One region of the Methylobacterium sp. AC315 genome, then DNA from elsewhere that is predicted to be linked to it. Evidence: predicted binding sites of a transcription regulator. Region 1 holds the regulator's gene; the other holds the start of a gene.
What was found. The regulator PhoB, encoded in region 1, activates phosphate uptake and scavenging genes when phosphate is short. The targets are predictions, from matches to a motif close to TGTCATNNANCTGTCAT.
Positions count from the first base shown of each region.

Region 2: a site for PhoB is predicted at 1,851-1,867, ahead of phnC (phosphonate ABC transporter ATP-binding protein). Genes of this name have one in related genera too.

Region 1 covers NZ_CEEDEA010000001.1:88,370-94,191, reverse strand. The annotation lists gene AC0IY0_RS00425 (protein-disulfide reductase DsbD family protein) at 1-2,122, shown strand, start outside; gene phoB (phosphate regulon transcriptional regulator PhoB) at 2,168-2,863, opposite strand; gene phoU (phosphate signaling complex protein PhoU) at 3,038-3,760, opposite strand; gene pstB (phosphate ABC transporter ATP-binding protein PstB) at 4,076-4,891, opposite strand; gene pstA (phosphate ABC transporter permease PstA) at 4,914-5,810, opposite strand.
Region 2 covers NZ_CEEDEA010000002.1:444,152-449,973, reverse strand. The annotation lists gene AC0IY0_RS04890 (ceramide glucosyltransferase) at 1-452, shown strand, start outside; gene AC0IY0_RS04885 (DUF1045 domain-containing protein) at 478-1,164, shown strand; gene AC0IY0_RS04880 (LbetaH domain-containing protein) at 1,157-1,789, shown strand; gene phnC (phosphonate ABC transporter ATP-binding protein) at 1,913-2,761, shown strand; gene phnD (phosphonate ABC transporter substrate-binding protein) at 2,889-3,818, shown strand; gene phnE (phosphonate ABC transporter, permease protein PhnE) at 3,844-4,725, shown strand; gene phnE (phosphonate ABC transporter, permease protein PhnE) at 4,722-5,591, shown strand; gene phnF (phosphonate metabolism transcriptional regulator PhnF) at 5,618-5,822, opposite strand, start outside.

The sequences.
Region 1 (5,822 bases):
CCTTACCGCAAGCCTGTCGGCCGCGTCAGCGCAAGGCTTCCGCACGCCACCCGACTTGGTGCGGTCGAGCCTCGTGGCCGAGCCGATCGCGGTGGCCGGGGCGCAGCCGTTCACCCTGGCGGTGCGGATGCAGGTGAAGCCGGGCTGGCACGTCTACTGGCGCAACCCGGGCGATTCCGGTCTGCCCCCCGAAGTGACCTGGACCTTGCCGGCGGGCTTCAACGCCGGCGCGATCCGGTGGCCCGCCCCCGAGCGCATCGCGATCGCGACGCTGATGAACTACGGCTACGAGGGCGAGGTCACCCTGCTCGTGCCGGTCACGCCGCCGCCGAGCCTCGACCCGGCCGATCCGGTGCGGATCCAGGCCAAGCTGACCTACCTGGTCTGCGAGACCGAATGCGTCCCGGGCTCCGCCGACCTCGCCTTGACCCTGCCGGTGGGCGAGCCCCGGCCAGATGCCGGGCAGGCTGCCCTGTTCGAGCGGGCTCGCACCGCATTGCCCGCCCCTGCGCTCTGGCCGCTGCAACTCTCGAGTCAGGGCGACACGCTGCAACTCGACTTCGCCGCGGCCGGCCTAAAGCCCGAGTCTATCAAGGCCGCATCGTTCTTCCCCTATTCCGAGACCGCCATCGACAACGCCGCCGTCCAGGTGATGCGCGTCGACGCATCCGGCCTGCACCTCACCCTCGCGCGGAGCACCCCGACGGACCCGGCACCGGCCGCCCTGCCGGGCGTGCTCACCGTGGAGGAGACGACCGGCGCCGAAACGCATCGCCTGGCCTTCGCGTACGGGGACGAGCCGGTTGCACCGGTCCCAGTGGCTGCACCCGAGGCCTCCGCCGCAGCCCAACCGGTCGCCCCGGCCTTCGACGCGCTGACCCTGGCGACCGCGGCGGGCCTGGCCTTCCTGGGCGGGCTGATCCTCAACCTGATGCCCTGCGTCTTTCCCGTCCTGTCGATCAAAGTGCTCGGCCTCGTCCGGCATGCCGGCGAGAGCGCGGCGCGCGTGCGCCTGCACGGCCTCGCCTACACGGCTGGGGTGATGGCGAGCTTCCTAGGCCTTGCAGGCTTGCTGCTCGCCCTCAAGGGCGGCGGGGCCGCGATCGGCTGGGGCTTCCAGCTGCAATCGCCGGCCGTGGTGGCCGGGCTCGCCTATCTGCTGCTCGCCATGGGCCTGAGCCTGTCGGGGGTTGTCCATGTCGGCGGTCGGCTCACCGCCATCGGCGACGGGCTCGCCCGGCGCTCGGGTCTCAGCGGCTCTTTCTTCACGGGCGTTCTCGCGACCCTGGTGGCGACCCCCTGCACGGCACCGTTCATGGGCTCGGCCGTGGGCTTCGCGCTGACCCAGAGCGCCGGCGTCGCGCTCGCGGTGTTCGCAAGCCTGGGCTTGGGCCTCGCCCTGCCCTTCCTGGCGCTGACCCTGTGGCCGCCGGCGCTGCGGGCGCTGCCGCGGCCGGGCGCCTGGATGGAAACCCTGAAGCAGGTTCTGGCTTTCCCGGTCTACGCAACGGTGGCGTGGCTGATCTGGGTCCTGGCCCAGCAGGTCGGCCCGCAGGGGCTTCTGGTGGGGCTGATCGGCCTCGTGCTGGTGGGCTTCGCGGCCTGGGCCTGGGAGCACGGGCGCGTCGCCGCTTCGCGGGTCGGACCCGTCGTCCAGGGCGTCGCGCTGCTGACGGTCGTCGCCGTCGGGGCACTGACCCTGACCCTCGATCGCGACCGGGCCGTGCCCGTCGCCCAGGCCGCCGCAGAGGGCGTCGAGCCCTTCACGCAGGCGCGTCTCGACGCCTTGGTGAACGCGCGGCGGCCGGTCTTCGTGAACATGACCGCCGCCTGGTGCATCACATGCGCGGTCAACGAGACGACCTCGTTGTCCACGAAGGCCGTGCGGGCCGCCATGAAGGATCGGGGTGTGACCTACCTGAAGGGCGACTGGACCAACCAGAACCCCGAGATCACCCGCTTGCTGGAGGCGCATGGGCGCAGCGGCGTCCCGCTGTACCTGCTCTACACGGGCACTGGGGAGGCACAGGTGCTGCCGCAGATCCTCACCGAGGGAACGGTGCTGGCGGCCTTGAAGGCGGTACCGGCCGCCTCCGGTAAGAGCGCAGCGCTGGCACGCTGACCGAGGAGGCAGGCGCGCCGTTCCGCCCCGACGGGCTGGAGGTCTTCAGGCTTCGAGGGAAAACGTCTCGTCGAAGGCGTATCCCGAGCCCCGCACGGTGCGGATCGGGTCGGCCTGCCGGGGGGCGTTGAGCGCCTTACGCAGCCGCCCGACATGCACGTCCACGGTGCGCTCGTCGATGTAGACGTCGTGGCCCCAGACCCCGTCGAGGAGCTGTTCACGGGAAAAAACCCGGCCCGGCGCCAGCATCAGGAATTCGAGCAGCCTGAATTCGGTTGGCCCGAGATGGAGTTCCTCGCCGGCGCGCCGGACCCGGTGGCCGGAGCGGTCGAGCTCGATGTCGCCCGCCGCCAGACGGTCGGCGACGTGGGCCGGCTTGGCCCGACGCAGCAGCGCCCGAACGCGGGCCAGCAGTTCCGGCACCGAGAACGGCTTGACGATGTAGTCGTCGGCGCCGGTCCCGAGCCCGCGGACCCGGTCGCCTTCCTCGCCGCGGGCGGTGAGCATGATCACCGGCAGACGCTCGGTCTCGCGTCGGGCCCGGATGCGGCGGCACAACTCGATGCCCGAGAGGCCGGGCAGCATCCAGTCGAGCAGGACCAGATCGGGCGTGCGCTCGGCCAGGAGCAGTTCGGCGTCGTCACCGCGACTGGCCGAATCCACCAGGAATCCTTCGGCCTCCAGGTTGTAGCGCAGCAGGGTAGTCAGCGCCTCCTCGTCCTCGACGATCAGGACTTGCATGCTCACGTTCGATAACCTGTTCCGAATTCGGCACGCATCGAATCAACCGCGCCGGAGGGCCCGGACGCGCCGATGGTGCGGCAGGGGCCGCGATTCCTCAACCCACGCGCACTCCCACCGGGGCTTTGTCCCGCAGGTGGGAGTGCGCGCTGCGGAGGAACCGCGAACCGCATGTCACGGGGCCGTGGCGGCAGGCCCGACCGTCGCGTAGTTCGACGCGTCGTTCTTCGGCCGCTCGCCCGCCAGCGTCTCACCGGTGGCGAGGTAATGGATCGTCTCGGCGATATTGGTAGTGTGGTCGCCGATGCGTTCGACGTTCTTCGCGCAGAAGAGCAGATGCGTGCAGAACGAGATGTTGCGCGGATCCTCCATCATGTAGGTGAGGAGCTCGCGGAACAGCGAATTGTACAGGGCATCGATCTCGCCATCCCGCTCCCAGACATCGTAGGCCGCCTTGATGTCGCGGCTGGCATAGGCGTCGAGGATATCCTTGAGCTGAGCTTCCGCGAGGTCGCTCATGTGGCGCACGCCGAGCACGATCTTCTGCGCAGGCGCCTGATCGGAGATCGCGACGACCCGCTTGGCGACGTTCTTGGCGAGGTCGCCGATCCGCTCCAGATCGCCGGACACGCGGATTGCCGAGATGGTCTCGCGCAGGTCGATCGCCAGCGGCTGACGCCGGGCGATGAGCAGCACTGCCCGCTCTTCGATGTCACGCTGGAGCGCATCGAGGCGCTTGTCGGCGAGGATCACCGCCTGGGCGAGCGTATCGTCCCGGCGGACGAGGGCATCGGTCGCCTCGGCGGCCATCTTCTCGGCGACGCCGCCCATCTCGGAAATTGAGCGACGCAGGTCATCCAGGTCGGTGTCGTAGGAACTGACGATATGGCCGGGCATGGTGGATCCTTCGATGGCGTCCCGCAAACCTTGATCCGCGAGGTCTGGCGGAAACCCGCCGCTGCGATCACGGATACCGTTGTACGTTTCCCGGTACCCAGTCCCTTGGATAGTTCACGTCATGATGCGGAGCGGAGCAGATTTCGGCACGCGACAAAAACAACCGGAATAGGCCGATGTTCCCAGGTCAACGCAACATGCCTCGGAGTAGCGCCCGGTCGAATTCCGATCGGGCGCGGCTCCGCGTCTTGAGATCGACGCGCAAACATGTGCCGATCCGGTCATCAACTCTTCCGCGAAACTTCCGCGATTGGCTTAACCGAACCGCCCGGTGATGTAATCCTGGGTCCGCTGCTCCACAGGGTTCATGAACATGCGGTTGGTGGGGCCGAACTCGATCAATTCACCCAGGTACATGAAGGCGGTGAACTGCGAGATGCGGGCAGCCTGCTGCATGTTGTGCGTGACGATCACGATGGTGAACTCGTCGCGCAGCTGCTCGATCAGTTCCTCGATGCGGCCCGTGGAGATCGGGTCGAGCGCCGAGGTCGGCTCGTCGAACAGGATCACCTCCGGGCTCTGGGCCACGGTGCGGGCGATGCACAGGCGCTGCTGCTGGCCGCCGGAGAGCCCGGTGCCCGCCTGGCGCAGCTTGTCCTTCACCTCGTCCCAGAGGGCGGCCTTGCGCAGGGACTGCTCCACCCGCCCGTCGAGTTCGGATTTCGGCAGCTTCTCGTAGAGGCGCAGCCCGAAGGCCACGTTGTCGTAGATCGACATCGGGAACGGGGTGGGCTTCTGGAAGACCATGCCGATCCGCGAGCGCAGGTCGTTCAGGTCGACGGACGGGTCGAGGATGTTCTCGCCGTCGAGCATGATCTGACCTTCGGCCCGCTGCTCCGGGTAGAGGCTGTAGATCCGGTTGAAGCAGCGCAGCAGCGTGGACTTGCCGCAGCCGGACGGCCCGATCAGGGCCGTGACCTGGCGGTCGTGGAAGTTGATGTCCACGTTCTTCAGCCCGTGGAAGCTGCCGTAGTAGAAGTTCAGACCCTTCACGGCGATCCGGACCGCACCGCCCTCGTTGGCGTGGTTGCGGGTGAGATCGACCGTGGGGATCGCGGAAGCGGCGTTCATCGTCGTGTCCTCGAGAAGGGTCTTAGCGCGACATCTGCGGCTTGATGACGAGACGGGCGATGATCGACAGCACCAGGATCGTCGCGGTGATGAGGAGCGCCCCGGCCCAGGCGAGGCTCTGCCAGTTCGGATAGGGTGAGAGGGCGAACTGGTAGATCATGACCGGAAGGTTCGCGACGCCGCCCATGAGGTCGGGCGAGAACCACGAATTGTTGTTGAGCGCGGTGAACAGGAGCGGCGCGGTCTCGCCGGCGATGCGGGCCAGCGCCAGGATGATCCCCGTGACGATGCCGGCCGAGGCCGCCCGCCAGGTGACGCTGATGATCACCGTCGAGGGTGGGGCCCCGAGAGCGGCCCCGGCCTCGCGCAGGGTGCCGGGCACCAGGCGCATCATGTCCTCGGTGGTGCGTACGATCACGGGCACGGCGATGATGGCGAGCGCCACGCCGCCGGCCCAGCCAGAATAGGTCCCCATCGGCCGCACCATCAGGGTGTAGACGAACAGGCCGATCAGGATCGACGGCGCCGAGAGCAGGATGTCGTTGAGGAAGCGGATCAGCCCGGCGATCTTCGAGAACCGGCCGTACTCGGCCAGGTAGGTCCCGGCCATGACGCCGACCGGCGTCGCGATCGTTATCCCGATCCCGGTGAGCACCAGGCTACCCAGGATCGCGTTGGCGATGCCGCCGCCCTCGGAGCCGGGGCCCGGGGTCGGGTGCATGAACATGGCGGGCGTGAAGCCCTGCACGCCCTGGATGATCAGCATCAGCAGGATCGAGCCGAGCACCACGGCGCCCACGATCGTGGCGACCAGGCAGGCGGTGCGCAGCACGCGGTCGGCGATCCGCCGGCTGGGGCGGACCCGTCCGGAGCGGCGCGGCGCGGCGGTGTTGAAGGCCATGGGGTTGGACGCGTCCATCGAGAGCCCTCC
Region 2 (5,822 bases), on a different contig from region 1:
AGCTGGTGCGCGCCGCCGGCAAGCGCGTCCACCTCGTTTCGAGCCCGTTCGAGCAGCCGCTGGGACGGCGCGGCTTCCGCGAGGTCTGGGCGCGGCAGCTGCGCTGGGCGCGCCTGCGCCGGGTGACCTTCGCGCTGTTCTTCATCCCGGAGATCGGCAGCGGGGTCCTGTTGCCGGCGCTGCTGGTGGCGCTCTGGGCCGGGAGCCCGGCCGGCCTCGCGGGCGCTGCCGGCCTCATCGGGCTGTGCTATGGGGCCGAGTACCGGCTCGCGGTCCGCGCGGGCTGGCAACGCGGGCCGCGCATGCTGGCGGCGTTCCTGGTGCGCGACGCGCTGATCCCGGCCCTGTGGCTCGCCGCCTGGGTGCAGAGCGCCATCGTCTGGCGCGGCAACGCCATGGATGTGCGCCCGCGCCGCGCCAGCGTCGACCGCGCCTGCGCGCCGACGGCGTGACCGCGCGGAGGCCGGAGTTCATCACATGACGCGCCGCTACGCTCTCTATTGGCTCCCCCCGCCCGGCTCGGGCCTGGCCGCCTTCGGCAACGCCGTGCTCGGCTACGACAACGCCGCCGGCGCGCCGGTGCTGCATCCGCAGGCCCTCGGCGACCTCGCCGCCGTCACGGCGGGCGCCCGGGTCTACGGGTTCCATGCGACCCTGAAGGCGCCGATGCGCCTCGCCCCGGGCACCGAGGAGGCGGACCTCGTCGCGGCGGTGCGGGACCTCGCAATCGGGCACCCGCCGGTGGCGCTCGGGCCGCTGGCCGTCGCGGCGCTCGGGCCGTTCCTGGCGCTGGTCCCCGCGGCTCCGCCGCCGGAGCTCGGGTTGCTCGCCGCCGAATGCGTCGCCGTCCTGGACCCGTGGCGGGCGCCGCTGTCGGAGAGCGAGCGCGCCAAGCGCCGCCCGGAGCGCCTCGATCCGCGCGCCCGCACCCTGCTCGCCCGCTGGGGCTATCCGTATGTCTTCGAGGCTTTCCAGTTCCACATGACGCTGACCGACGCGCTGCCGGATCCCGACCGCGCCGCCTGGCTGCGCCGCCTGTCCGACGCCTACGCGGCCACGCGACCTGAGCCCGTGGTGATCGACGCCCTGAGCGTGCTCGTGCAGGACGGGGCCGAGCCGTTCCGGCTGCTGGCGCGCCTGCCTTTCGGAGACGCGCATGGCTGACCAGCATCTCGGCCTCCAGGCGGCCGTCGACCCCAGCGCCCGGATCGTCGACTGCCATCTCGGCCGCTACACGCAAATCGGCGCCCGCACGCGCCTGACCGAGACCGTCCTCGACGATTATTCCTACATCGCCCAGGACGGGGAGGTGATCTACACCACCATCGGCAAGTTCTGCTCGATCGCCGCCGCGGTGCGGATCAACCCGGGCAACCACCCGATGGAACGCGCGAGCCAGGCGCATTTCACCTATCGGGCCCAGGCCTACTGGCCCGAGGAGGCGGACGAGGACGCGTTCTTCGCGCGCCGCCGGGCAAGCCCGGTGACCATCGGCCACGACGTCTGGATCGGCCATGGGGTGGTGGTGCTGCCCGGCCGCAGCATCGGCACCGGCGCCGTGGTCGGGGCGGGCGCGATCGTCACGCGGGACGTCCCGGCCTACACGATCGTCGTCGGCAACCCGGCCCGACCGGTGCGCCGCCGCTTCCCCGAGCCGGTCGCCGAGCGGCTGGAGCGCCTCGCCTGGTGGGATTGGGACCACGACCGCCTGCGCAAGGCGCTTCCGGATTTCCGCGCGCTGCCGATCGAAGACTTCCTGGAGCGGTACACCAGTCGGTCGGGCACGTAGGGAGACGCCGGGGCGCGCAACATCGGATTTGGTGCGCCGACTAAAGAAATCATTTTGTATTCGTCATTCAACCGTCGTGGAAGAGGCGTTTAGCTGCCTCCACCCCGCAGCGGATGGATGTTTATGCTCGTCGTAGAGGATCTCACGCGTCAGTACGGCGGCCGTCGAGCCGTGGACGAAGTCTCGCTGCGGATCGAGCGCGGCAGCTTCGTCGGTGTGATCGGCCGATCGGGAGCCGGCAAATCAACGCTCCTGCGGTTGATCAACCGACTCGCCGATCCGAGTTCCGGGCGCATCCTCTATGACGGCCGCGACATCACCGGCCTGAGCGGTCGGCCGCTCCGCGAATGGCGCACCCGCTGCGCCATGATCTTCCAGCAGTTCAATCTGGTCGGCCGCCTCGACGTGATGACCAACGTGCTGATGGGCCGGCTGAGCCATGTGCCGACCCACCGCTCCCTGCTCCGGCTGTGGTCGGACGAGGATCGGGCCATGGCCCTCGCCGCCCTGGAGAGCTTCGACATGGGCGAGTTCGCCGGCCAGCGGGCCGACGGCCTGTCGGGCGGCCAGCAGCAGCGCGTCGCCATCGCCCGGGCGCTGGTGCAGGAGCCCGAGATCCTGCTCGCCGACGAGCCCGTGGCGTCCCTGGACCCGCGCAACACCCGGCTGGTGATGGATGCCCTGGCGGCCGTGAACCGGCGCTACGGCATCACGGTCCTGTGCAACCTGCATTCCCTCGATCTCGCCCGGGCCTATTGCGACCGCCTCGTTGGGCTCGCCGCAGGCCGGGTGGTGTTCGAGGGCGGCCCGTTCGACCTCACCGAGGACGTGGCGCGCCGGCTCTACGGCCTGGAGGCGGGCGAGGTGCTGGACGATTCCCCGGAGCGCGAGGCCGAGCAGCGGGCGGCCCTGCCGGGGCTGCCCGGCCTCGTCCCGGCCCAGCCCATCCGCGAGGCCGCCATCGGCGCCTGAGCCGGGGCGCCGGTCCCCGGCGCACCGGGCTCGAGGCCCCCAACAACGACGGATGGAAACGCCCGACCGGACGCGCCGACCGCGCGGCCGGCCAATCCAGCGCTTGAACAGACCCGAGGACCACCCGATGATCACCCGACGCACCCTTGCCGCCGCCGCGGCGTCGATCGCCCTCTTCAGCCTTCCGGCCGCCGCCCAGGAGTGGAAGGCCAAGTATCCCGAGCTGACCCTCGCGGTCATCCCGATGGAGAATGCCAGCGGCACCAACGACCGCTACGCGCCCCTGGCCGACTACCTGACCAAGACGATCGGCGTCCCGGTCAAGCTGCGGGTCGCCAGCGACTACGCCGCGGTGATCGAGGGCCAGCGGGCCGGCAACATCCAGATCGCGTTCTACGGCGCCGCTTCGTTCGGCCGGGCCGTGATGACCGGTGTGAAGATCGAGCCGCTCGTGAACCCGCAGCACGAGACCGGCGCCTCGGGCTATTACTCGGTGCTCTACGTGCTGGCTTCCAGCCCGTACAAGACGGTGGCGGATTTGAAGGGCAAGAACCTCGCCCTGGTCGACCCGAACTCCACCTCCGGCAACCAGGCGCCGCGCTTCTTCCTCAAGCGGGCCGGCTACGACGTGGACCGGTATTTCGGCAAGGCTGTCTTCGCCGGCAGCCACGAGAACGCGGTCCTGGCGCTGACCCAGGGCACCGTCGAGGCCGCCGCCAACCTGTGGAACTCCGAGACCGACACGATGGTGACCCGCATGGTCGCCAAGGGCGTCCTGAAGAACCCGGACGGCACGCCGATGAAGCAGTCGGACTTCCGGGTGGTGTTCAAGTCCGACTTCCTGCCGGAGGGCCCCTACGCCGTGCTGGCGAGCCTGCCGGACGACCTGAAGGCCAAGATCCGCCAGGCCTTCCTCGACCTGCCGAAGGCCGACAAGGCGGCGTTCGACCGCCTGTCCGACGGCAAGGATCTCAGCCTCACCCCGGTGACGCTCAAGGATTACCAGCCGGTCATCGATATGCTGAAGTTCAACGACGAGCAGCGCAAGAAGTCCTGATCGCGTTGCTGAGGAGGCGCCGGCCTTGCGCGGCCTGACACCCCTGCCGCCGGAGCGGGTCGCCGCCCTCTCCGGCCTGTACGCGGCGGCGAGCGGCTCCGCCCGCCGCCGCACCCTCGCGAGCTTCGCAGTCCTGGCGGTGCTGGCGCTCCTGGCCGGGCTCGTCGCCGAGGTCCGGCCGCTGGTCCTCGTCGCGAACATCGGCAAGTTCACCGCCTATATCGAGCAGATCTGGCCGCCGATCGGCCTCGATCACCCAGTGGCGGACATGCGCGCCTGGTACTGGGGCCTGCCGGGCTGGCTCGCCCTGCTCGGCGAGACGCTGCTGATGGCGTATCTCGGAACCCTGCTCGGGGCGGTTGCGGGTTTCGCCCTCAGCTTCGTCGCGGCCGCCAACCTGGTCCGGTCGGCCCCGGTGCGCTTCCTCGCCAAGCGCGTCTTGGAGGTGTGCCGCACGATTCCCGACGTGGTGTTCGCGCTGCTGTTCGTGATCGCCTTCGGCCTCGGCCCGATGGTCGGCGTGCTGGCCCTGGCGATCCACACCACGGGGGCGCTCGGCAAGCTGTTCTCCGAGGTGGTCGAGAATATCGACATGCGCCCGGTGGAGGGCCTGTCCGCCTCGGGCGCCAGCTGGCTCGAGACCGTGCGCTTCGCGGTGCTGCCGCAGGTGCTGTCGAACTTCGTCTCCTATGCGCTGCTGCGCTTCGAGATCAACGTGCGCGGGGCCGCGGTGCTGGGCTTCGTCGGCGCCGGCGGCATCGGGCAGGAGTTCCTGGCCGCGATCCGCAACTTCTACTACGCGGATGTCAGCGCGATCCTGGGGCTGATCATCCTGACCGTCGTCGGCATCGACCTCGCCACCGAGCAGGTCCGGCACCGGCTGACCGGCCTGGAGGAGGCCCGATGAGCGGCGGCGGAACCGAAACCCTGCGGGCGGCCGCCCGGGCCGATCTCGCGCGCCTGCGGGCCCGCTATCCCGCGCAGTTCCGGACCGATCGGGCCGCGCGGCTGCGCCGGCTGGCGGTTCTCGCGGGCCTGGCCGGACTGGCCGGCTTCGGCGCCTGGCAGTTCGAGATGTCGCCGGCCCGGATCCTCTACGGGCTCGGCCGGCTCGGCACCTTCGCGGTGCTGATGCTGCCGCCCTCGCCGGAGGGGCATCTCGGCACCTTCGTCCACGCGCTGGGCGAGACCCTGGGCATCGCCTTCCTGGGCACCCTGACGGCGGCGATCCTGGCCTTCCCGGTGGCGCTGCTGGCCGCCCGCAACGTCGTGCCCAATCCGTTCGCGCATTTCGCCGTGCGCCGGGGCCTCGACGTGATGCGCTCCGTGGACGTGCTGATCTGGGCGCTGATCTGGATCAACGTCGTCGGCCTCGGCCCCTTCGCGGGCATGCTCGCCATCGCGTGCTCGGATTTCGGGGCGTTCGGCAAGCTGTTCTCCGAGGCGATCGAAACCTGTGACCGGAAACCCGGTGAGGGGGTCGTCGCCTCGGGGGGCTCGGCCCTGCATCGCATCCGCTTCGGGCTGATCCCGGGGGTGCTGCCCGTGCTGGCGAGCCAGGTGCTGTACTTCTTCGAATCGAACACCCGCTCGGCGACGATCATCGGCATCGTCGGGGCGGGTGGCATCGGCCAGTACCTCACCGAGCTGATCCGCATGCTGGAGCTGAAGCAGGTCGCCTTCCTGGTTCTGATGATCCTCGCCACCGTGGCGGCGATCGACTGGGTCTCGACCCGCCTGCGCCGGGCGATCATCGGGCCGGCGGCGCGCTGACCGGCTCCAACTCGGCGGCGCGCGCTTTAGCCGCCGATCACCAACTCGACCCGGTCGGCGGCGAACAGGGTGCGGTTCGCCTGGATCGGCACGCCAGCGGAGTCGATGTTGACGCTCGACACCACCATGACGACCCGCCCGGGGGCGATATCGAGGCGCTCTGCCTCCTGGGCATCGGCCGGCCGGGCGCGGATCCGCGTCGAGAGCCGGGTGTAGTCGTGGACGCCGCAG